2 regions of the Vibrio sp. KUL80 genome follow, and region 1 is predicted to be linked to the other one. Evidence: riboswitches for the same ligand, from Rfam matches in the RefSeq annotation. Region 1 holds a riboswitch; the other holds the start of a gene.
What was found. A riboswitch is a leader RNA that binds a small molecule or an ion and turns the genes downstream of it on or off. The one in region 1 is predicted to bind thiamine pyrophosphate.

Region 1 (10,722 bases):
AACACTTAGCTGATAAGATTGCCCAAAATGACGAAAAATATTCATGACCAACGAATTCTGATTCTAGACTTCGGTTCTCAATACACACAGCTAGTAGCACGTCGTGTTCGTGAAATCGGTGTTTACTGTGAACTATGGAGCTGGGACGTAGAAGAAGCGGATATTCGTGAATTCAACCCAGACGGTATCATCCTATCTGGTGGTCCAGAAAGCGTTACGGAAGACAACTCTCCACGTGCTCCTCAGTACGTATTTGATTCAGGTGTTCCAGTTCTTGGTGTGTGCTACGGCATGCAGACCATGGCTGAGCAGCTTGGCGGTAAAGTAGCGGGCTCTAACGAGCGTGAATTTGGCTACGCACAAGTTAAAGTATCTGGTGACTCTGCAATCTTTAAAGATCTTGAAGATACTCAAGATGTTTGGATGAGCCACGGCGACAAAGTTGTTGAAATCCCGGCAGACTTCGTAAAAGTTGGTGAGACGGATACCTGTCCGTACGCAGCAATGGCAAACGAAGAGAAGAAATACTACGGTGTTCAGTTCCACCCTGAAGTAACGCACACTAAGCAAGGCCTGCAAATGCTAGAGAACTTCGTTCTTGGTGCTTGTGGCTGTGAGCGTCTATGGACGCCAGGTTCTATCATCGAAGACGCGGTTGCTCGCATTAAAGAGCAAGTAGGCGACGATGAAGTGATTCTTGGTCTGTCTGGCGGTGTTGACTCATCAGTGGTAGCGATGCTTGTTCACCGCGCTATCGGCGACAAGCTGACCTGTGTATTCGTAGACAACGGTCTTCTTCGTCTAAACGAAGGCCAGCAAGTGATGGAGATGTTTGGCGACAAGTTCGGCCTAAACATCATCAAGGTAGATGCAGAAGAGCGTTTCCTTGCAGCACTTGAAGGCAAGTCTGATCCAGAAGAGAAGCGTAAGACTATCGGTCACGTATTCGTAGACGTATTCGACGAAGAGTCGAAGAAGCTAGAAAACGCGAAGTGGCTAGCTCAGGGTACTATCTACCCAGACGTTATTGAATCTGCAGCATCGAAAACAGGTAAAGCACACGTCATCAAATCGCACCACAACGTGGGCGGTCTTCCTGATGATATGGAAATGGGTCTTGTTGAGCCGCTTCGCGAGCTATTCAAAGACGAAGTACGTAAGATCGGTCTAGAGCTAGGTCTTCCATACAATATGCTTTATCGTCACCCATTCCCAGGTCCAGGTCTAGGTGTTCGTGTTCTTGGCGAGATCAAGAAAGAGTACTGTGATCTACTGCGTCGTGCCGATGCTATCTTCATTGAAGAGCTGCACAATGCAGACCTTTATCACAAAGTATCTCAGGCGTTCACGGTATTCCTACCAGTTCGCTCTGTAGGTGTAATGGGCGATGGCCGTAAGTACGACTGGGTTGTTTCTCTACGTGCGGTTGAGACTATCGACTTTATGACCGCTCACTGGGCGCACCTACCATACGACTTCCTAGGTAAGGTTTCTAACCGTATCATCAACGAAGTAGACGGTATCTCTCGCGTTGTTTACGATATCTCTGGTAAGCCACCAGCGACTATCGAGTGGGAATAACCCTCGATAACTATTCTCTTCGATAAGTAACCTCTTTGAGATAAGTTAGATTGTAAAAAGCCGACGTTATGTCGGCTTTTTTTACGCGTGTCGGAAAAGACTGAATACGAATATGCAATCGGTAAAACTTAGATTGCAAATAATGGGTCTGCTCAACATTTACATTTTGAATTAAAATTTTCCTACAATTTTTGTAACTAATTTTGAATTTAGGGCTCTTTGACAATGTCTAACAAACTCGCTAACCCAGCGCCGCTTGGCCTTATGGGTTTTGGTATGACGACCATTCTACTTAACATCCACAACGCAGGTTTCTTCCCGATTGATTCGATGATCCTAGCGATGGGTATTTTCTATGGCGGTCTAAGCCAAGTGTTTGTTGGCATGATGTGCTTTAAACGTGGTGACACATTTGGCACCACGGCTTTCACTTCGTACGGTCTATTCTGGCTGACGCTGGTAGGCATTATTGTTATGCCTTACATGGGTCTTCCTGCAAGTCCGGCGAAGTTTATGGGCTGGTACTTACTGCTTTGGGGCGTATTTACTGGTTTCATGTTTATCGGTTCACTTTGCTACCCAGTGGCTAAGCAAGTTGTATTTGGTTCATTGACCATTCTGTTCTTCTTGCTGGCTGCCCGTGATTTCTTCGGCAGTGAACTGATCGGTACCATCGCTGGCTTTGAAGGCATTTTCTGTGGCGCTAGCGCGATTTACTTCGCAATGGCTCAAGTGCTGAATAACGAGTACGGCCGCACTATTTTGCCTATCGGTGAGAAAAAAGCGCCAGTAACTTCTGCGCAAGAAGTGGCGGCATAATTCAAGTTTCATTCATTCGGGAACAGTGAATGACAAAAGGGGTAGCTAAGCTACCCCTTTTTCTTTTCATATAAATTATTGGCTATTTGAGTCATCCCTGCGTAGGCAGGGATCTACCCAAAGCGATCGCCAGCTCATTACGACGTCTGCGTCTGAGTCGACCCAGAATCCGCCTCTTGAGCCGCTTCAGGCTTTTTACCTGTCTTGCGCTCGTATCGACCTTCCCAGTAATCTGCGTTCTTGATACCAAGTGCGACCGGGTTAAACGTATATTCTTCAACCCCTTCTTTTTGCTGCTTCTCGTAGTCTTTAAGTGCCACGATAGCTGGTTTAGCAATGAAGAAGATAATCAAGATACCAACAATGTTTAGCCAAGCCATGAGACCTACACCCACATCACCCATCGCCCAAGCTAGGTTCGCGGCTTTGACCGTACCGTAGAACACCGAGGTAATCAGAACCAGCTTCAATAGGAACATCAGGCCATTTACCTTAAAGGTACGACGAATGTAAGCAATATTGGTTTCTGCAATGTAGTAGTAAGCAAGAATAGTGGTAAAGGCGAAGAAGAACAGTGCGAATGCAATGAACAGTTTACCCACACCTGGCATCGTACTTTCAATCGCTAACTGAGTGAATGCAGGGCCATTAGCGCCAACGGTTTCAGCGAGGTTTTGAACTAGGAATGTACTCTCAGGACCGTGCACGTTGTACGCGCCAGTGATAAGAATCATAAATGCCGTTGCCGAACAAACAAGCAAGGTATCAATGTAGATAGAGAAAGATTGAACCAGACCTTGCTGCGCAGGGTGATCAACGTTCGCTGCTGCCGCTGCGTGAGGGCCGGTACCTTGACCTGCTTCGTTTGAGTAAACACCACGCTTAACACCCCAACCAATTGCGGCACCAAAGCCCGCCATAGGTGTAAAGGCATCGCCGATAATCATACCCACGATACGTGGCACTTCACCGATGTTCAGAAGAATGATCACAAACGCGATGATGATGTATGCAAGCGCCATGAAAGGAACAACAATTTGCGTGAAATGCGCAATACGCTTAACACCGCCGAAGATGATGAAGGCTAGGATGATAGAGATAACAGCGCCAGTGAAAATTTTTGCAAAACTGATAGTACCAATCGCTGTGTCAATCATCGCACCAGAGCCAAATGCGGTCTCTACTGCGTTACCGATACTGTTCGATTGAACACCCGGAAGTAGGACACCACACGCAAAGATAGTCGCGATAGCAAAAATCCACGCGTACCACTTTTGGCCCATAGCTTTTTCAATGTAGTAAGCTGGACCACCACGGAACTCGCCACGATCTTCTTCTTTATAGATTTGCGCGAGTGTCGATTCGATGTAGGCCGTCGCTGCACCAAAGAAGGCAACCATCCACATCCAGAAAACAGCGCCAGGACCACCGAAACCGATAGCCGCAGCCACACCTGCAATGTTACCTGTACCAACACGGCCAGATAGTGAAACGGCAAGCGCCTGGAACGATGAAATACCTTTTTCAGAGCTCTTACCAGATAGCAGTAGACGCCACATTTCGAAGAAATGACGGACTTGTACAAATCGAGTAAGAATGGAATAGAAAAGGCCTGCACCAAGACATAAATAAATAAGAGCGGGACTCCAGATAATCCCGTTTAAAAAATCAACTAAAGACTGCATAGTTCTTCCCTGTAAAGCTGGGGATGAGGTCGAAGCTCAGCGACTCATGGTCTGATTGTTCGACATCACTTGTTGATGCTCATCCTTTATCAATCGTCCTTGCTTGCACGAAAAGCATGATGAAAGAGAGCGCGAGGTGTTTGAACATACCAAACACGAGTCGATATCCTACCTAACTTTGTTGCTAATGTTAAACTCAGTTGTAAATATTGTGTTAACGCGTGACTTTGGGCACAAAATCCGAAATGCGGGTTGAGGATGTGATTTTTGTTTGTTAAATGAGCGGTTACGAGAGAAAAAAAAGCCGACCAAGAGGTCGGCATCGTCGCGTTATTTTGTATCAAGACCTTGCTGCCAAAAGGCAATTTCCATTCTTGTTGCTGTTTTAAACACATGTATGAGCTCTTGGCCTCTCGGGCTGTCGAGCTCAATGTCTTTGAGTAAGGTGTCCAAACGCTCAATACTCACCTGAACGCCTGATTGAAAATCTTCACCGGCATAAAGCTCTATCCAGCTGCGATATGGGTTGTCTTCTAATACTGTAGTGGGTGACTCGATGAGCGCTTTACCGATCACGGCATAGCCGATAGCGCAAGGTGCCAAAGCCGCATACAGGTCAACAAGCTCGCCGGTCATGCCGGCATCGAGTACATAGCGGGTATACGCCACGGTACCAAAGTCTTCTGTTTCCGCTTCCATGTCAGCTTCAGTAATGCCCCACTGGCTACAATATGAAACATGATGACCTATCTCAGACTCAAGTAGGGCAGCCACACTAGGTACTGCCTCACGCATTTGAGTCAGTGTTTTGGATTTATAGATCGCCAAGGCGTAAGCGCGGGCATATTGCTTTAGAAACAGAAAGTCCTGCTTTAGGTAGTGCAAATACGCTTTTTGCTCAAGCTGACCTTTAGCAAGTTGCTGTACAAATTCATGTTCGGTATAGCCTTGCCATTCTTTTTGGCAGGCATTGATAAGGTCTTGATGGTTCATAATTGCTCCTACAGTACAGGTACCATGGTCTCTGCTGCTGGTTTACTCGAGATGATCTTGTGCTGGTACATGAAGTCTGTGAAGGCATCATACTTAGCAGCGTCGATAGCAGATGGACGCAGCGCAAATCGTGTTAGCGTGTCGCGCCATGCTCGTTTGTTAAGCTCGTTGTTTAGCGTGTCTGGCGCGTAAGCCACAAACTGGGTCCAAGATTCTTGAGGGTGATTGACGATGTAGGTTGTCGCTTTCTCGATAGCACGGTTGAATTTAGCGATGGCCTCTTTGTCATGAGTCTTTGCATTAGCAACAAAAACCAGTTCTTCATAGGTCGGAACGCCATGCTCTTCAGGGAAGAAGGCCTTTGGTTTGAAGCCCTCGAGCTCTAGTTGGTTTGTTTCGAAGTTACGCAGACCGCCCCAAATGGCATCAACCTTACCTGACGCTAATGACGATGACAGTGCCCAGCCAACGTTGATGATTTGCACATCTTTGTACGCGACGCCTTCGGTTTGCAGCATCGTGCCTATGGTCGCTTCTTCATTACCTGCAATAGCGATACCGATCTTTTTGCCTTTGAGATCCGCGAGAGAATTGATCTTGCCATTATCCAATACCATCATGGTGTTCAGAGGGGTAGCAATGAGCGTTGCACTGCGAATAAGAGGCAAACCTGCCGCAACATCAATCGTTAGGCTGGTTTGATACGAAACCGCCATGTCCACCTTGCCTGTTGCAACCAGCTTAGCTGGTGTACTCGGATCGGCAGGCTCTTGGATGTTGACTTCTAGCCCTTGCTCTTCAAAGTAGCCACGCTCATGAGCAATGACGATGGGGCCGTGATTAGGGTTCACGAACCAGTCAAGCATCAGCGTTATCGACTTATCGGCAGCGCTTGCTGCGAATGTCGTCATAGCAGTGAGCAGCGCTGCGATGACTTTAGTTGTCGTGGATTTCATACTTTTTCCTTTTGAATTTAGTTATTTTCCCATGGGATAAGGCGTCTTAGCGCCCAATCTGTAATGAAGTAGAGAGAGACAGATACAGCCGCCAAAATAAACAGGGCTGCAAACATCTCGTCGATGAGCATGCGAGCATTGGTTTGCAGCATGAGGTAGCCAAGCCCTTCACTTGAACCCACCCATTCGCCGGCAACGGCGCCAATCGGTGCGACAACCACAGCAACACGAATGCCCGATGCTAGTACAGGCAAAGATGCTGGCAAGCGGATATGCCAAAGCTGACGCCAGCGATTTGCGCCCATTGTTTGTGAGAGATCTAAATAGCCCGTCGGCGTATTTCGCAATCCGTCATAACAGCAGGTGGTTACCGGAAAAAAGATAATCAGTGCAGCCATGACAACTTTAGAGGCAATGCCATACCCTAACCAAAGCATCAGAATGGGTGCCAGTGCGAATACAGGGATCGCTTGGCTAGTAATAAGAATCGGCAGTAGCCAGCGTTTTACTGGCTGAAACAGCAGCATCTGCAGAGCAAAGAAAAGCCCCATAGACAGTCCAAGTAACAGACCCAGTAATATCTCTTGGCTAGTCACCCAGGTATGCTTGAGCAACACATCATGGCGTTCGAAAAGCTTTATAAATACCGCCTCTGGCGCAGGGAGGATAAAGCTTGGCATATCGAATACAACCACAATGCTCTTCCAGATAGCCAAGATAATCACCAAGCTAATGATCACGCGCATCATGGCGCTTAAACCTTGCTTTGACGCTTGTTTTTGGCTTCGATTCGCAACCTCAGCGAGTGGCGTCATGGGAGCCTCCTTGCCGTTCAGCGACATCGAGTTTTTCTGTGTGACTCCCAGCTAAGTGCTCGAGTATGGATTGTTGAATAGCCGCGAACTCGCCGTCTATATCACGAGGTATTCCTTGCTTTGGTGGAGTAATGCTGTGCAGTCGCGCGGGCTTACCATTCATGACTAGGATCTGCTCACCCAAACGAAGCGCCTCTTGCGGATCATGGGTAATCAGCAGCACAGTTTTGTCTTTGAGTAGGTTAGCTGCGAGCGCTTGTAGCTTGTAGCGCGTGACGGCATCGAGCGCTGAAAAAGGCTCATCCATCAACACGACGGACTTATCTTGCATTAAGGTGCGAGCTAATGCGACACGTTGCCTTTGGCCACCAGATAGATCATTGGGGTTTGAAGCGGCTTTATCCGCTAGCCCCACTTTCTCCAGCAGTGACAGTGCTTTTTGAAGAGTCCGCGCGTCCACTTTCTTGCCATTTAAGCGAGAGGCTAGGCACACATTATCGAGCACGGATAGCCATGGCATTAGCAGATCTTGCTGCGCCATGTAGGCAACCTGATCGGCTAGCACGTCAAGTGGTGGGGAAAACTCTATTGCTGAAAACTCGACCTTATCAGTGAGCAACCCGGCTATGTAGCGTAGCAACGTCGATTTTCCACAGCCACTTGGACCAAGAATGGCCGTCCATGTAGCCGGTTCAAATCTCACTTCTAACCCTGAGAATATTGCGCTGCTATCGCCCAAATACCTAAGGGTCGCTCCTTGAATACGAATTGGCGTCATTGGTCTTAGGTGTCTTTATTAAGGGCGTAGAAGTGGTGGACGGGGCCGTGACCTTTACCGATCTTAAGCTCATCAGCATGCGCTATCGCTTGGGTAATATAGTCTTTACCCAGTTTTACTGCGTCACTCAGTTCGTTCCCCTTTGCTAGGAAGGACGCGATCGCTGAGCTTAAGGTGCAGCCCGTACCATGGGTATTATTTGTCGCGATCCGAGTGGTATTAAAGAACTGAACATCGCTATTAGTGATCAACAGATCATTACTGTTTTGCTCTGACTCTAAGTGCCCACCTTTTAGCAAAATAGCAGGGGTGTCCAAAGCACGCAGTGCGTCGATCAGTGCTTCCATATCCTGTTGAGATTGTGGGACATCACAACCTAATAGTGCTGCGCCCTCTGGCAGGTTCGGAGTAATCACGGTCGCTAATGGTAGCAACTGTGTTTTGAGTGCATCAATGGCACTACTTTCAAGAAGAAGGTCTCCGCTGGTGGCAACCATGACCGGATCAAGAACGATGTATTGCGGTTGGTACTCTCGCAGTTTTTCGGCGACAGCGCCAATGATATTGGCATCTGCCAGCATGCCGATTTTGACAGCGACAACGTTCAAGTCGCTAAAGACCGCATCAAGCTGTGCTTTGACGAAGTCTGGGTCAATGCCAAGTATGCCTGTTACACCTTGAGTGTTTTGAGCGGTAAGTGCTGTAATGACTGAGCAGGCGTAAGAACCTGTGGCTGAAATCGCTTTAATATCCGCTTGAATACCAGCACCACCGCCAGAATCTGAGCCGGCAATGGTTAATACGGTTGGGGTGTGTTGCGATGCTGTGACCATAAATGCTCCTTTTCTGCGAAGGAACAGCCATAGCCCTGCCAAAGACACCTTGGGTAGTGAGTCTTTTTGCATTGTCTATCAGTTCCCTACGCCAGTGCTAACTGAATCAGGTTCAACGGGTCTCACCACAATGGTGATCTCAGCATAAATGCCCCCCGACTAATGTGAGGCTCATTGTCATACAAGCGTGGTCACTTTTCCAGTAATAACGGATCAGCTTCGGTTATTTATGTGGCTTATGTATTGTTATTCATCCCCCTTATGTGTAGGTGGTGTAGCTATCTGCTCGCTGGATGTGTTTGGCGTTTATGACTTACCTGATCTTCTAAATGAGTGAAAAATTCTGGGCACAGGGTTGAAGAGTTGATGAAAATGCCTGAGACAAAGGATCTAATTTTGAGTGGTGACTCGAAGTGAGTTTTATTTTTGCACAAAAAATGAACACATCTGCCTATTAATAAATACCGATGTTCACAACTTTTTAATACATCTTAAGTTATTGAACTTTTGACCCGCTTTTTAGCTTGTAAACAGTTGTGAGCAGGAAATTTTTCGTCTTTCAAGGAAAGAGAATGGCAATGAAAAAACTATTATTAGGCTTATCAGGGGTCGCATTGGCAGTGAGTCAAAGCGTCATGGCTGCTCCTGCTGCGCCGTCTATCGATGTCTACGGATCAAACAATCTACAATTTTCAAAGATTCAGCTCGCGATGGAGACCACCTCTGGTTACAACCAGATGGTGCAGTATAAAGATGCCGCTGATATCGGTATTCAATTTAACCAATGGAGTGGCACAACCGGTGACACCTACAACATCTATTTTGATGGAGTTAAGGTTGCAACCGGTCCTATCTCGGGCAGTCAAACCTTAGCTAACTTTACGTATGAGAAAGGAGGTCGCTACCAGGTTGAGGTGGAAGCGTGTGATGCTACTGGGTGTAGCCGTAGCGCGCCAGCTGAGCTGGTTGTTGCCGATACTGATGGTGCACACCTAGCGCCGCTCACCATGAACGTTGACCCTAACAATAAGACCTTCAATACAGATCCAAATACCGTCGTCGGGACGTATTTTGTCGAGTGGGGGATCTACGGTCGCGACTTTACCGTGGACAATATTCCCGTCGATAACCTAACCCATATTATCTATGGTTTTATTCCTATTTGTGGTCCAAACGAGTCGGTTAAATCGGTTGGTGGTAACAGCTTCAATGCGCTTCAAACAGCGTGTCAGGGAATGCCCGATTATGAAGTGGTTATCCACGATCCGTGGGCGGCCTATCAAAAGAGTTTCCCACAAGCGGGGCATGAGTACAGTTCACCTATCAAAGGTAATTACGCAATGCTCATGGCACTCAAACAGCGCAATCCCGATCTCAAAATCCTTCCTTCAATCGGTGGCTGGACCCTTTCAGACCCTTTCTACAGCTTTACTGATAAAGCGAATCGAGATGTATTTGTTGCGTCCGTTAAACGCTTCCTACAGACGTGGAAGTTCTACGATGGTGTGGATATTGATTGGGAATACCCAGGTGGGCAAGGGGCCGCTCCCGACCTTGGCGATCCTTTGAAAGACGGTGATGCTTATGCAGCATTAATGCAAGAACTTCGAATCATGCTAGATGAGCTAACCGTCGAGACTGGCCGTACATATGAACTGACATCCGCGGTTGGTGTCGGTTATGACAAGATTGAAGATGTGAACTATGCTGATGCTGTGCCTCATATGGATTACATCTTCGCGATGACCTATGACTTCTATGGTGGTTGGAACAACGTACCCGGTCATCAAGCGGCGCTCTATTGCGGAAACTTCATGAGCGCTGGTCAATGTGATGGAACGGGTGTGGACGCCGAGGGTGTCCCGTATAAAGGACCTGCATACACCACAGATAATGGTATTCAGCTTCTTCTCGCGAAAGGTGTTCCCGCGAACAAGTTAGTGGTTGGCGCTGCAATGTACGGTCGTGGTTGGGAAGGGGTGATGCCAGATACTCTGTCCGATCCCTCTGACCCTATGACAGGCGTGGCAACAGGCAAGCTTAAAGGCTCAACAGCGCAAGGTGTGTGGGAAGATGGTGTGATTGATTATAAAGGTTTGAAGTCATTTATGATTGGCCCAAACAATACTGGCATCAACGGATTTGAGTATGGCTATGATGAGCTAGCAGAGGCTCCGTACGTGTGGAATCGTTCAACCGGTGAGCTCGTGACGTTTGATGATGCTCGCTCTGTCATCGCGAAAGGTCAGTATGTTCGAGCAC
Region 2 (10,722 bases), 760 kb from region 1:
CGGTATCAAATTAGGTTTCAATGAAACGAAGTGACCATTGAATCGAAAGATTCAGCACAGTCAATTCAAACATTACTTTTATGTAATGTTCAGTATTCATTGAGCCGAACAAAATCTTAAATTGAAGAGTTTGATCATGGCTCAGATTGAACGCTGGCGGCAGGCCTAACACATGCAAGTCGAGCGGAAACGAGTTAACTGAACCTTCGGGGGACGTTAACGGCGTCGAGCGGCGGACGGGTGAGTAATGCCTGGGAAATTGCCCTGATGTGGGGGATAACCATTGGAAACGATGGCTAATACCGCATAATAGCTTCGGCTCAAAGAGGGGGACCTTCGGGCCTCTCGCGTCAGGATATGCCCAGGTGGGATTAGCTAGTTGGTGAGGTAATGGCTCACCAAGGCGACGATCCCTAGCTGGTCTGAGAGGATGATCAGCCACACTGGAACTGAGACACGGTCCAGACTCCTACGGGAGGCAGCAGTGGGGAATATTGCACAATGGGCGCAAGCCTGATGCAGCCATGCCGCGTGTGTGAAGAAGGCCTTCGGGTTGTAAAGCACTTTCAGCAGTGAGGAAGGTAGTGTCGTTAATAGCGGCATTATTTGACGTTAGCTGCAGAAGAAGCACCGGCTAACTCCGTGCCAGCAGCCGCGGTAATACGGAGGGTGCGAGCGTTAATCGGAATTACTGGGCGTAAAGCGCATGCAGGTGGTTAGTTAAGTCAGATGTGAAAGCCCGGGGCTCAACCTCGGAACTGCATTTGAAACTGGCTGACTAGAGTACTGTAGAGGGGGGTAGAATTTCAGGTGTAGCGGTGAAATGCGTAGAGATCTGAAGGAATACCGGTGGCGAAGGCGGCCCCCTGGACAGATACTGACACTCAGATGCGAAAGCGTGGGGAGCAAACAGGATTAGATACCCTGGTAGTCCACGCCGTAAACGATGTCTACTTGGAGGTTGTGGCCTTGAGCCGTGGCTTTCGGAGCTAACGCGTTAAGTAGACCGCCTGGGGAGTACGGTCGCAAGATTAAAACTCAAATGAATTGACGGGGGCCCGCACAAGCGGTGGAGCATGTGGTTTAATTCGATGCAACGCGAAGAACCTTACCTACTCTTGACATCCTCAGAAGAGACTGGAGACAGTCTTGTGCCTTCGGGAACTGAGAGACAGGTGCTGCATGGCTGTCGTCAGCTCGTGTTGTGAAATGTTGGGTTAAGTCCCGCAACGAGCGCAACCCTTATCCTTGTTTGCCAGCACTTCGGGTGGGAACTCCAGGGAGACTGCCGGTGATAAACCGGAGGAAGGTGGGGACGACGTCAAGTCATCATGGCCCTTACGAGTAGGGCTACACACGTGCTACAATGGCGCATACAGAGGGCGGCCAACTTGCGAAAGTGAGCGAATCCCAAAAAGTGCGTCGTAGTCCGGATTGGAGTCTGCAACTCGACTCCATGAAGTCGGAATCGCTAGTAATCGTGGATCAGAATGCCACGGTGAATACGTTCCCGGGCCTTGTACACACCGCCCGTCACACCATGGGAGTGGGCTGCAAAAGAAGTGGGTAGTTTAACCTTCGGGAGGACGCTCACCACTTTGTGGTTCATGACTGGGGTGAAGTCGTAACAAGGTAGCCCTAGGGGAACCTGGGGCTGGATCACCTCCTTATACGAAAGATTATTGCGATGAGTGTTCACACAGATTGATGGTTTATGATGTAAAGAGATAATGTAAGTGCCCAACACTTACAACTTAGTGTCCCGTTCGTCTAGAGGCCTAGGACACCGCCCTTTCACGGCGGTAACAGGGGTTCGACTCCCCTACGGGATACCATTGGGTCGTTAGCTCAGTTGGTAGAGCAGTTGACTTTTAATCAATTGGTCGCAGGTTCGAATCCTGCACGACCCACCATTTCCTTCCACGGGAAATGTAAAAAACTAAATGTGGGCGATTAGCTCAGTTGGGAGAGCACCTCCCTTACAAGGAGGGGGTCACTGGTTCGAGCCCGGTATCGCCCACCACTCTCTAAGAATTTTTGGATTAAGAATTTCCAAACCACTTCAGTAAAGCGTACGTGGTTGGAATTTTTGACGCCGCAAGGCACTGAGAATCTTTAGAAAGTGCAATTAGTTTGCATAGCTCTTTAACAATTTGGAAAGCTGACAGATAACAATTTGATTGATTGTTATCTATTAAAAGTTCTCAAATCCTAATCGAAAGATTAGGTACCAACACACATTCAAGTGTTCTTGGAATTTGAGTCCGGCAAAATCGAGTCTGCACATGTATAAAAATGCAGACAACTTTGGTTACGTAACAAAGACCCTTTGGGGTTGTATGGTTAAGTGACTAAGCGTACACGGTGGATGCCTTGGCAGTCAGAGGCGATGAAAGGCGTAATAACTTGCGATAAGCTCAGATTAGGTAGTAATAACCTGTGAGTCTGAGATTCCTGAATGGGGAAACCCACCTGCATAAGTAGGTATCGCTGAGTGAATACATAGCTCAGCGAGGCGAACCGGGGGAACTGAAACATCTAAGTACCCCGAGGAAGAGAAATCAACCGAGATTCCGAAAGTAGCGGCGAGCGAAATTGGATTAGCCCTTAAGCTTTTAATGAGACAGGTGAAGGCTCTGGAAAGTGCCGCGATACAGGGTGATAGCCCCGTAACCGACATCTCATCATCAGTGAAATCGAGTAGGGCGGGACACGTGATATCCTGTCTGAATATGGGGGACCATCCTCCAAGGCTAAATACTACTGACTGACCGATAGTGAACCAGTACCGTGAGGGAAAGGCGAAAAGAACCCCTGTGAGGGGAGTGAAATAGAACCTGAAACCGTGTACGTACAAGCAGTAGGAGCACCTTCGTGGTGTGACTGCGTACCTTTTGTATAATGGGTCAGCGACTTATATTCAGTGGCAAGGTTAACCGTTTAGGGGAGCCGTAGGGAAACCGAGTCTTAACTGGGCGTTCAGTCTCTGGATATAGACCCGAAACCAGGTGATCTAGCCATGGGCAGGTTGAAGGTTGAGTAACATCAACTGGAGGACCGAACCGACTAATGTTGAAAAATTAGCGGATGACTTGTGGCTAGGGGGTGAAAGGCCAATCAAACCTGGAGATAGCTGGTTCTCCCCGAAATCTATTTAGGTAGAGCCTCGGACGAATACTACTGGGGGGTAGAGCACTGTTAAGGCTAGGGGGTCATCCCGACTTACCAACCCTTTGCAAACTCCGAATACCAGTAAGTACTATCCGGGAGACACACGGCGGGTGCTAACGTCCGTCGTGGAGAGGGAAACAACCCAGACCGCCAGCTAAGGTCCCAAATTATAGCTAAGTGGGAAACGATGTGGGAAGGCTTAGACAGCTAGGATGTTGGCTTAGAAGCAGCCATCATTTAAAGAAAGCGTAATAGCTCACTAGTCGAGTCGGCCTGCGCGGAAGATGTAACGGGGCTAAGCTATAAACCGAAGCTGCGGCAATGTCTTTGACATTGGGTAGGGGAGCGTTCTGTAAGCCGTTGAAGGTGAACTGTAAGGTTTGCTGGAGGTATCAGAAGTGCGAATGCTGACATGAGTAACGATAAAGGGGGTGAAAAACCTCCTCGCCGGAAGACCAAGGGTTCCTGTCCAACGTTAATCGGGGCAGGGTGAGTCGACCCCTAAGGCGAGGCCGAAAGGCGTAGTCGATGGGAAACGGGTTAATATTCCCGTACTTCTTACAATTGCGATGGGGGGACGGAGAAGGCTAGGTGGGCCTGGCGACGGTTGTCCAGGTTCAAGTGCGTAGGCTTGAGAGTTAGGTAAATCCGGCTCTCTTTAAGGCTGAGACACGATGTCGAGCTACTACGGTAGTGAAGTCATTGATGCCATGCTTCCAGGAAAAGCCTCTAAGCTTCAGATTGTAAGGAATCGTACCCCAAACCGACACAGGTGGTCGGGTAGAGAATACCAAGGCGCTTGAGAGAACTCGGGTGAAGGAACTAGGCAAAATGGTACCGTAACTTCGGGAGAAGGTACGCTCCTCGCGGTGAAGTCCCTTGCGGATGGAGCTATGGGGAGTCGCAGATACCAGGTGGCTGCAACTGTTTATTAAAAACACAGCACTGTGCAAAATCGTAAGATGACGTATACGGTGTGACGCCTGCCCGGTGCCGGAAGGTTAATTGATGGGGTTAGACTTAGGTCGAAGCTCTTGATCGAAGCCCCGGTAAACGGCGGCCGTAACTATAACGGTCCTAAGGTAGCGAAATTCCTTGTCGGGTAAGTTCCGACCTGCACGAATGGCGTAATGATGGCCACGCTGTCTCCACCCGAGACTCAGTGAAATTGAAATCGCTGTGAAGATGCAGTGTACCCGCGGCTAGACGGAAAGACCCCGTGAACCTTTACTACAGCTTGGCACTGAACATTGACCCTACATGTGTAGGATAGGTGGGAGGCTTTGAAACTAGTACGCCAGTATTAGTGGAGCCGTCCTTGAAATACCACCCTTGTAGTGTTGATGTTCTAACTTGGTCCCCTAATCGGGGATGAGGACAGTGCCTGGTGGGTAGTTTGACTGGGGCGGTCTCCTCCCAAAGAGTAACGGAGGAGCACGAAGGTGGGCTAATCACGGTTGGACATCGTGAGGTTAGTGCAATGGCATAAGCCCGCTTGACTGCGAGAATGACAATTCGAGCAGGTGCGAAAGCAGGTCATAGTGATCCGGTGGTTCTGAATGGAAGGGCCATCGCTCAACGGATAAAAGGTACTCCGGGGATAACAGGCTGATACCGCCCAAGAGTTCATATCGACGGCGGTGTTTGGCACCTCGATGTCGGCTCATCACATCCTGGGGCTGAAGTCGGTCCCAAGGGTATGGCTGTTCGCCATTTAAAGTGGTACGCGAGCTGGGTTTAGAACGTCGTGAGACAGTTCGGTCCCTATCTGCCGTGGGCGTTGGAAGATTGAAGGGGGCTGCTCCTAGTACGAGAGGACCGGAGTGGACGAACCTCTGGTGTTCGGGTTGTGATGCCAATCGCATTGCCCGGTAGCTAAGTTCGGAATCGATAACCGCTGAAAGCATCTAAGCGGGAAGCGAGCCCTGAGATGAGTCTTCCCTGGCACTTTAAGTGTCCTAAAGGGTTGTTCGAGACTAGAACGTTGATAGGCAGGGTGTGTAAGCGTTGTGAGGCGTTGAGCTAACCTGTACTAATTGCCCGTGAGGCTTAACCATACAACACCCAAAGGGTTTTGATGGACTCAAAGCAAGAACTTTGAATGTGTATGAGAACACGCTCTTAATATAAGAGAAAACAGCTTTCCGAATTAAAGAATTTGCTTGGCGACCATAGCGTTGTGGACCCACCTGACTCCATGCCGAACTCAGAAGTGAAACGCAATAGCGCCGATGGTAGTGTGGGGCTTCCCCATGTGAGAGTAGGACATCGCCAGGCTTTGAACAATATCTGTTTAAAGCACGATTGAGATAAGACTTTAAATAGACCACTGCGGAGTGGTAGTTCAGTTGGTTAGAATACCGGCCTGTCACGCCGGGGGTCGCGGGTTCGAGTCCCGTCCACTCCGCCACTTATTAGAAAACCCGATGCGAAAGCGTCGGGTTTTTTATTATCTATAGTTTGGTAGCTTCCCTTTCACGGCAGTCGAGTCCCGGTTGGATGCAACCCTAGACTGGGCGTCTCCGCCACTTATCAAGAAGCCTCGTTTAACGACGAGGTTTTTTTGCATTTGTAATTCTTTAATTATCTCGTACTGTATTCATCTGTAGCAATCAAACCACACTCAGTGCAAACGTTACTCCTGTAACTTTTGAATTTTTGGTAGGGTTCAGCCCACTACATCATCAAAATTTATCCTTAGTTTCCTAGATCTTCACTCGAATTTATAGAGTGTTCGTATATTATTACTCCCATCAGTAAGTTTTTTAAAAAGAGTGGTTATGGGACAGCTTTCAATTTTAGGCTTTATAGCAATCGGTGGGGCATTTGGCGCTTGCAGTCGCTATTTGATTTCTGAGCTTTGTGTGATGATCCTAGGGCGTGGTTTCCCTTATGGTACGTTAACCGTGAATGTTGTCGGTTCGTTTATCATGGGGCTGTTGATAGCGGCTTTTGAGGCAGAGGTGTTTGCTCCAGAGCCATGGCGTCAGATCATTGGTCTAGGCTTTTTAGGCGCATTGACGACATTCTCTACCTTTTCGATGGACAATGTATTACTAATGCAGCAAGGCGCATTTTTGAAGATGGGACTAAACGTGCTCCTTAACGTTGTGTTAAGTATCTCAGCCTGTTGGATAGGTTTTCAAATTTTAACCAAAAGTTAGTCAAAAACCACTCAACGGTTATTGAATGTTCGGAATCTTTTCTTCTATAATCGTTGCCAGTACTTGTCGGAGTGCCCTCTGGGCTGAGACCGTTAATTCGGGATCCGTTGAACCTGATCTGGTTAATACCAGCGAAGGGAACAAGAGAATAAAAGTAACTTCACCTCTTTTATTATCAAATAGCTCGCGCTATTGCAGTTGATACCTCTTGTATTCACACATCCGTCAAGCATTTATCTTTTATAACTATATGATATATAAGGAAATGCTATGTCGACACGTAAGCAAAATAGACTGGACGCAAAGAACTTCATCGATACGTTATCGGTGACGCCCTATCCAAACTCAGAGAAAACCTATATTCAAGGTAGCCGCAGCGATCTGCAGGTACCGATGCGTAAGATCTCTCTTTCCGATAGTCTAATTGGTGGCAATCAAGATAACCCAGTATACGAGCCTAACGAGCCTATACACGTGTATGACACCTCTGGCCTATACACAGACCCTCAACATAACATCGACCTCTACAATGGGCTCCCAAAGCTCAGGGAGCAATGGATAGAAGAACGCCTAGATACGGAAGTACTAGACGGTGTGACTTCTGAGTTCGCCAAGGAGCGTTTAGCTGATGAAGCCTTGGACGAGCTTCGTTACGGTCAATTGCCTCGCATTAGACGTGCTACCGATGGAGCATGCGTTACTCAGCTTCACTACGCTCGTAAAGGCATTATTACTCCTGAGATGGAGTACATTGCCATCCGCGAGAACATGGGACGTCAAGAGCTTAAAGACGAAATGCTCACTCAGCAACATCCCGGACAACACTTCGGCGCTAACCTACCAAAAGAAATTACGCCTGAGTTTGTGCGTAAAGAGGTTGCTGAAGGGCGTGCCATTATACCGTCAAACATCAATCACCCTGAGTCTGAGCCAATGATCATTGGTCGAAACTTTTTAGTAAAGGTTAACGCCAATATCGGTAATTCATCGGTCACGTCATCGATTGAAGAAGAAGTAGAAAAATTGGTGTGGGGTACGCGCTGGGGTGCCGATACCGTGATGGATTTGTCTACCGGACGAAATATTCACGAGACTCGAGAATGGATCCTTCGAAATAGTCCAGTACCGATCGGTACCGTTCCTATGTATCAAGCCTTAGAAAAGGTAAATGGTGTAGCTGAGAATCTTACATGGGAAGTGATGCGAGACACACTGATAGAGCAAGCGGAGCAGGGGGTTGATTACTTTACGATCCACGCAGGTTTGCTTCTACATCATATCCCATTAACCGCAAAGCGTGTGACAGGCATTGTAAGCCGAGGTGGTTCTATTATCGCTAAGTGGTGTCTTGCGCATCATGAAGAGAGCTTTCTCTACTCTAACTTCAAAGAGATCTGTGAGATTTGTGCACGCTATGACGTTGCGTTATCTCTAGGCGATGGGCTGCGCCCCGGTTCGATAGCCGATGCTAACGATGAGGCTCAGTTTGCTGAGCTTAGAACGCTTGGCAAACTGACTAAGATAGCGTGGGAGCACGATGTTCAGGTAATCATTGAAGGCCCAGGCCATGTGCCAATGCATATGATTAAAGAGAACATGGAAGAGCAGCTTGAACATTGCCACGAAGCGCCTTTCTATACTCTAGGTCCATTAACTACAGATATTGCACCTGGCTATGACCACATTACCTCAGGTATCGGTGCTGCAATGATTGGTTGGTATGGCTGCGCTATGTTGTGTTATGTGACACCCAAAGAGCATCTTGGCCTGCCCAATAAAGAAGATGTGAAGACAGGTCTTATCACTTACAAACTTGCCGCACACGCTGCTGATCTGGCAAAGGGTCATCCGGGCGCTCAGATCCGTGATAATGCATTGTCAAAGGCAAGATTTGAGTTCCGCTGGGAAGATCAATTCAACCTCGCTCTTGACCCAGATACAGCACGCCAATTCCATGACGAAACCTTGCCTCAAGAATCTGGGAAAGTTGCCCACTTCTGTTCCATGTGTGGTCCTAAATTCTGCTCAATGAAAATCTCTCAAGAGGTTCGCGAGTATGCAAAAGACTATCAATCCAATGAGAATATTGAGGTCAAATTGATCGATGATCCCCTTGAAGGAATGCGTCAAAAATCTCAGGAGTTTAGGGCGACGGGTGCCGAACTTTACCACCCAGCTGTCACCGAAGAATAACTCTACCAACTAGAAGACTAAGGAGCTTCCGTTGAAACTTTTATTGCCCTCTATTTATGCGCCTTTACATTCTCATATAGAGGATGTACTTCAACTTGCAAGTAAGGTTGGCTTTGCTGTCGAGTCTATCGAGCTTTCTATCTCAGACCAATGCGAGGTAGTGACGATTGTTAATGGAAATGAAGTCAGTACGATTTCTAACGACAGTCATAGTAACGAACATTTCGCGAAGTGCGACTATCGAGTTCGCTATTCACATGATTTAGATGAAACAGAGTTATCGAGTAACCTTGCATCGCTTGAATTTGGCGATGTCTACATCGATGTCACTAGCGGTGATAAGTACGCGGATGTTTGGTCGTGTAGAGAAGGCACAATAAAGGCTTCAGCGGACGCCAATAAGGTCATAGACAAGGATATTCATTTTGCTTGGTTTGTTGTCTGCTTAGCTCTGGATTTTCCTCTTGAGGATACGATGATGCTCGCAAGAGCAGGGAGTGTTTCACGTGAAACATGGCCAGCTCAGCTCGAGCAGTTTTCAGTACCCGTTATTGAAAACCATCACCTTGGCATTCGTGTTGGCTGGGCCGTTGATGCGTCCAACCAAGCTTTCCCTAAAGTGAGTAAGCAAAAGTTAGGTCTCTATCCAGTGGTTGATAGCATTGAATGGATAGAGCGTCTGTTAAAGCTAGGTGTCAAAACGATTCAGCTTCGAATCAAGCAACCTGATACACCTAACCTTGAACAACAAATAGAACAAGCTATAAGACTTGGTGAGAAGCATGATGCACAAGTCTTTATTAATGACTATTGGCAGTTGGCACTAAAGCATGGTGCGTATGGTGTTCACTTAGGGCAAGAAGACATCGAAGTTGCGGACCTAAAACAGCTCGCTGAGCAAGGTATTGCGTTAGGGCTATCGACGCATGGCTACTACGAACTGTTGCGCATTATCCAGATTAATCCGAGCTACGTTGCTTTGGGCCACATTTTCCCAACAACGACGAAACAGATGCCTTCGAGACCCCAAGGCTTAGTTAGGTTGGCCTTATATCAAAAGCTCATCGATTCGATTCCTTACGGTGATGTAATCGGCTATCCGACGGTCGCTATTGGTGGGATCGATCTTAAAACAGCGAAACCCGTTTGGGACTGTGGTGTTACGAGTCTAGCGGTTGTACGAGCAATTACCTTATCCGACAACGTACCGGCGGTACTTGATAACTTTGCAACGATTATGAGTGAGCGAACACATGATTAACGATGCTCAGTTTAAGCAGTATTTGAGACAACTCAGCTTGACGAATGTGGGTGAAGCAGGACAAGCAGATATTGTGAACTCTCATGTTTTGATCATTGGTTGCGGTGGTCTTGGAACTGCCGCGAGTATCTATCTAGCTGGAGCTGGGATCGGTCGAATAGTGCTAGCAGATGATGATGTCATTGAAACCTCCAATCTACCTAGACAAGTTACTTATGGCTACGCAGATGTCGGTGTGTCCAAGGTAGCGTGTTTGGCTAAAAGTCTCACCAACCAAAACGCGAATATTAGCGTCAGAGCGATTAATAAGAGGCTTGAGGCTAGCCAGTTAGCGTTAGAGATATCGCTTGCAGATGTGGTTGTGGACTGTAGCGACAACATCACTACACGCCAGGCTGTTAACCAGTACTGCCGTCAACACAATACCGATTTAGTGACTGCTGCAGCAATTGGATGGAATGGGCAACTGGGCGTATTCCCTTTTTCATCCAACCTAGATGTACCGTGTTATCGCTGCCTGTATCCATTTGACGAGATAAAAGGGACGTCAAAATGCTCTGAATCGGCGGTAATGGGTCCTGTGGTTGGGATGATGGGGGTCTATCAAGCGTTGGAGACACTAAAGCTGATCCTAGCCGTTCATCGTGATAGCCAAGATAAACAGATGCCAGATTTGAGACTATTCGACGGACTCAACGGTAGTTGGCAATCATTGAGAATTAACAAAGACACTGAATGCAGTGTGTGCGGCAACAAGTAAAAAGAAGTAAGAGAGCAGAGATGATTCAGTTAAAAGTAAATAATTCCATCCATCAGATGTCGCAAGAAACTAACCTAGCTAACTTGCTTGCAGAGCTAGATATTGAAGCGCTAGGTTGTGCGATTGCTGTCGACGATCAGATCGTTCCTAAATCGGAGTGGCTTACATTCACT

Region 2: it holds a riboswitch for thiamine pyrophosphate, as region 1 does, so the genes downstream of both, thiC (phosphomethylpyrimidine synthase ThiC) here and thiD (bifunctional hydroxymethylpyrimidine kinase/phosphomethylpyrimidine kinase) in region 1, are expected to answer to the same signal.

The regions. Positions count from the first base shown of each region.
Region 1 covers NZ_AP045841.1:2,820,924-2,831,645, reverse strand. Annotated here, with positions in the region: gene guaA (glutamine-hydrolyzing GMP synthase) at 28-1,581, shown strand; gene AC6I8U_RS13020 (acetate uptake transporter) at 1,807-2,400, shown strand; gene AC6I8U_RS13015 (alanine/glycine:cation symporter family protein) at 2,538-4,085, opposite strand; gene tenA (thiaminase II) at 4,416-5,078, opposite strand; gene AC6I8U_RS13005 (ABC transporter substrate-binding protein) at 5,087-6,034, opposite strand; gene AC6I8U_RS13000 (ABC transporter permease) at 6,052-6,849, opposite strand; gene AC6I8U_RS12995 (ABC transporter ATP-binding protein) at 6,833-7,627, opposite strand; gene thiD (bifunctional hydroxymethylpyrimidine kinase/phosphomethylpyrimidine kinase) at 7,633-8,460, opposite strand; TPP riboswitch at 8,527-8,628, opposite strand; gene AC6I8U_RS12985 (glycosyl hydrolase family 18 protein) at 9,039-10,722, shown strand, end outside.
Region 2 covers NZ_AP045841.1:28,053-38,774, forward strand. Annotated here, with positions in the region: rRNA gene AC6I8U_RS00115 (16S ribosomal RNA) at 119-1,670, shown strand; tRNA gene AC6I8U_RS00120 (tRNA-Glu) at 1,760-1,835, shown strand; tRNA gene AC6I8U_RS00125 (tRNA-Lys) at 1,838-1,913, shown strand; tRNA gene AC6I8U_RS00130 (tRNA-Val) at 1,948-2,023, shown strand; rRNA gene AC6I8U_RS00135 (23S ribosomal RNA) at 2,342-5,228, shown strand; rRNA gene rrf (5S ribosomal RNA) at 5,333-5,448, shown strand; tRNA gene AC6I8U_RS00145 (tRNA-Asp) at 5,505-5,581, shown strand; gene crcB (fluoride efflux transporter CrcB) at 5,952-6,335, shown strand; TPP riboswitch at 6,393-6,492, shown strand; gene thiC (phosphomethylpyrimidine synthase ThiC) at 6,606-8,528, shown strand; gene AC6I8U_RS00160 (thiamine phosphate synthase) at 8,560-9,789, shown strand; gene AC6I8U_RS00165 (HesA/MoeB/ThiF family protein) at 9,782-10,549, shown strand; gene thiS (sulfur carrier protein ThiS) at 10,570-10,722, shown strand, end outside.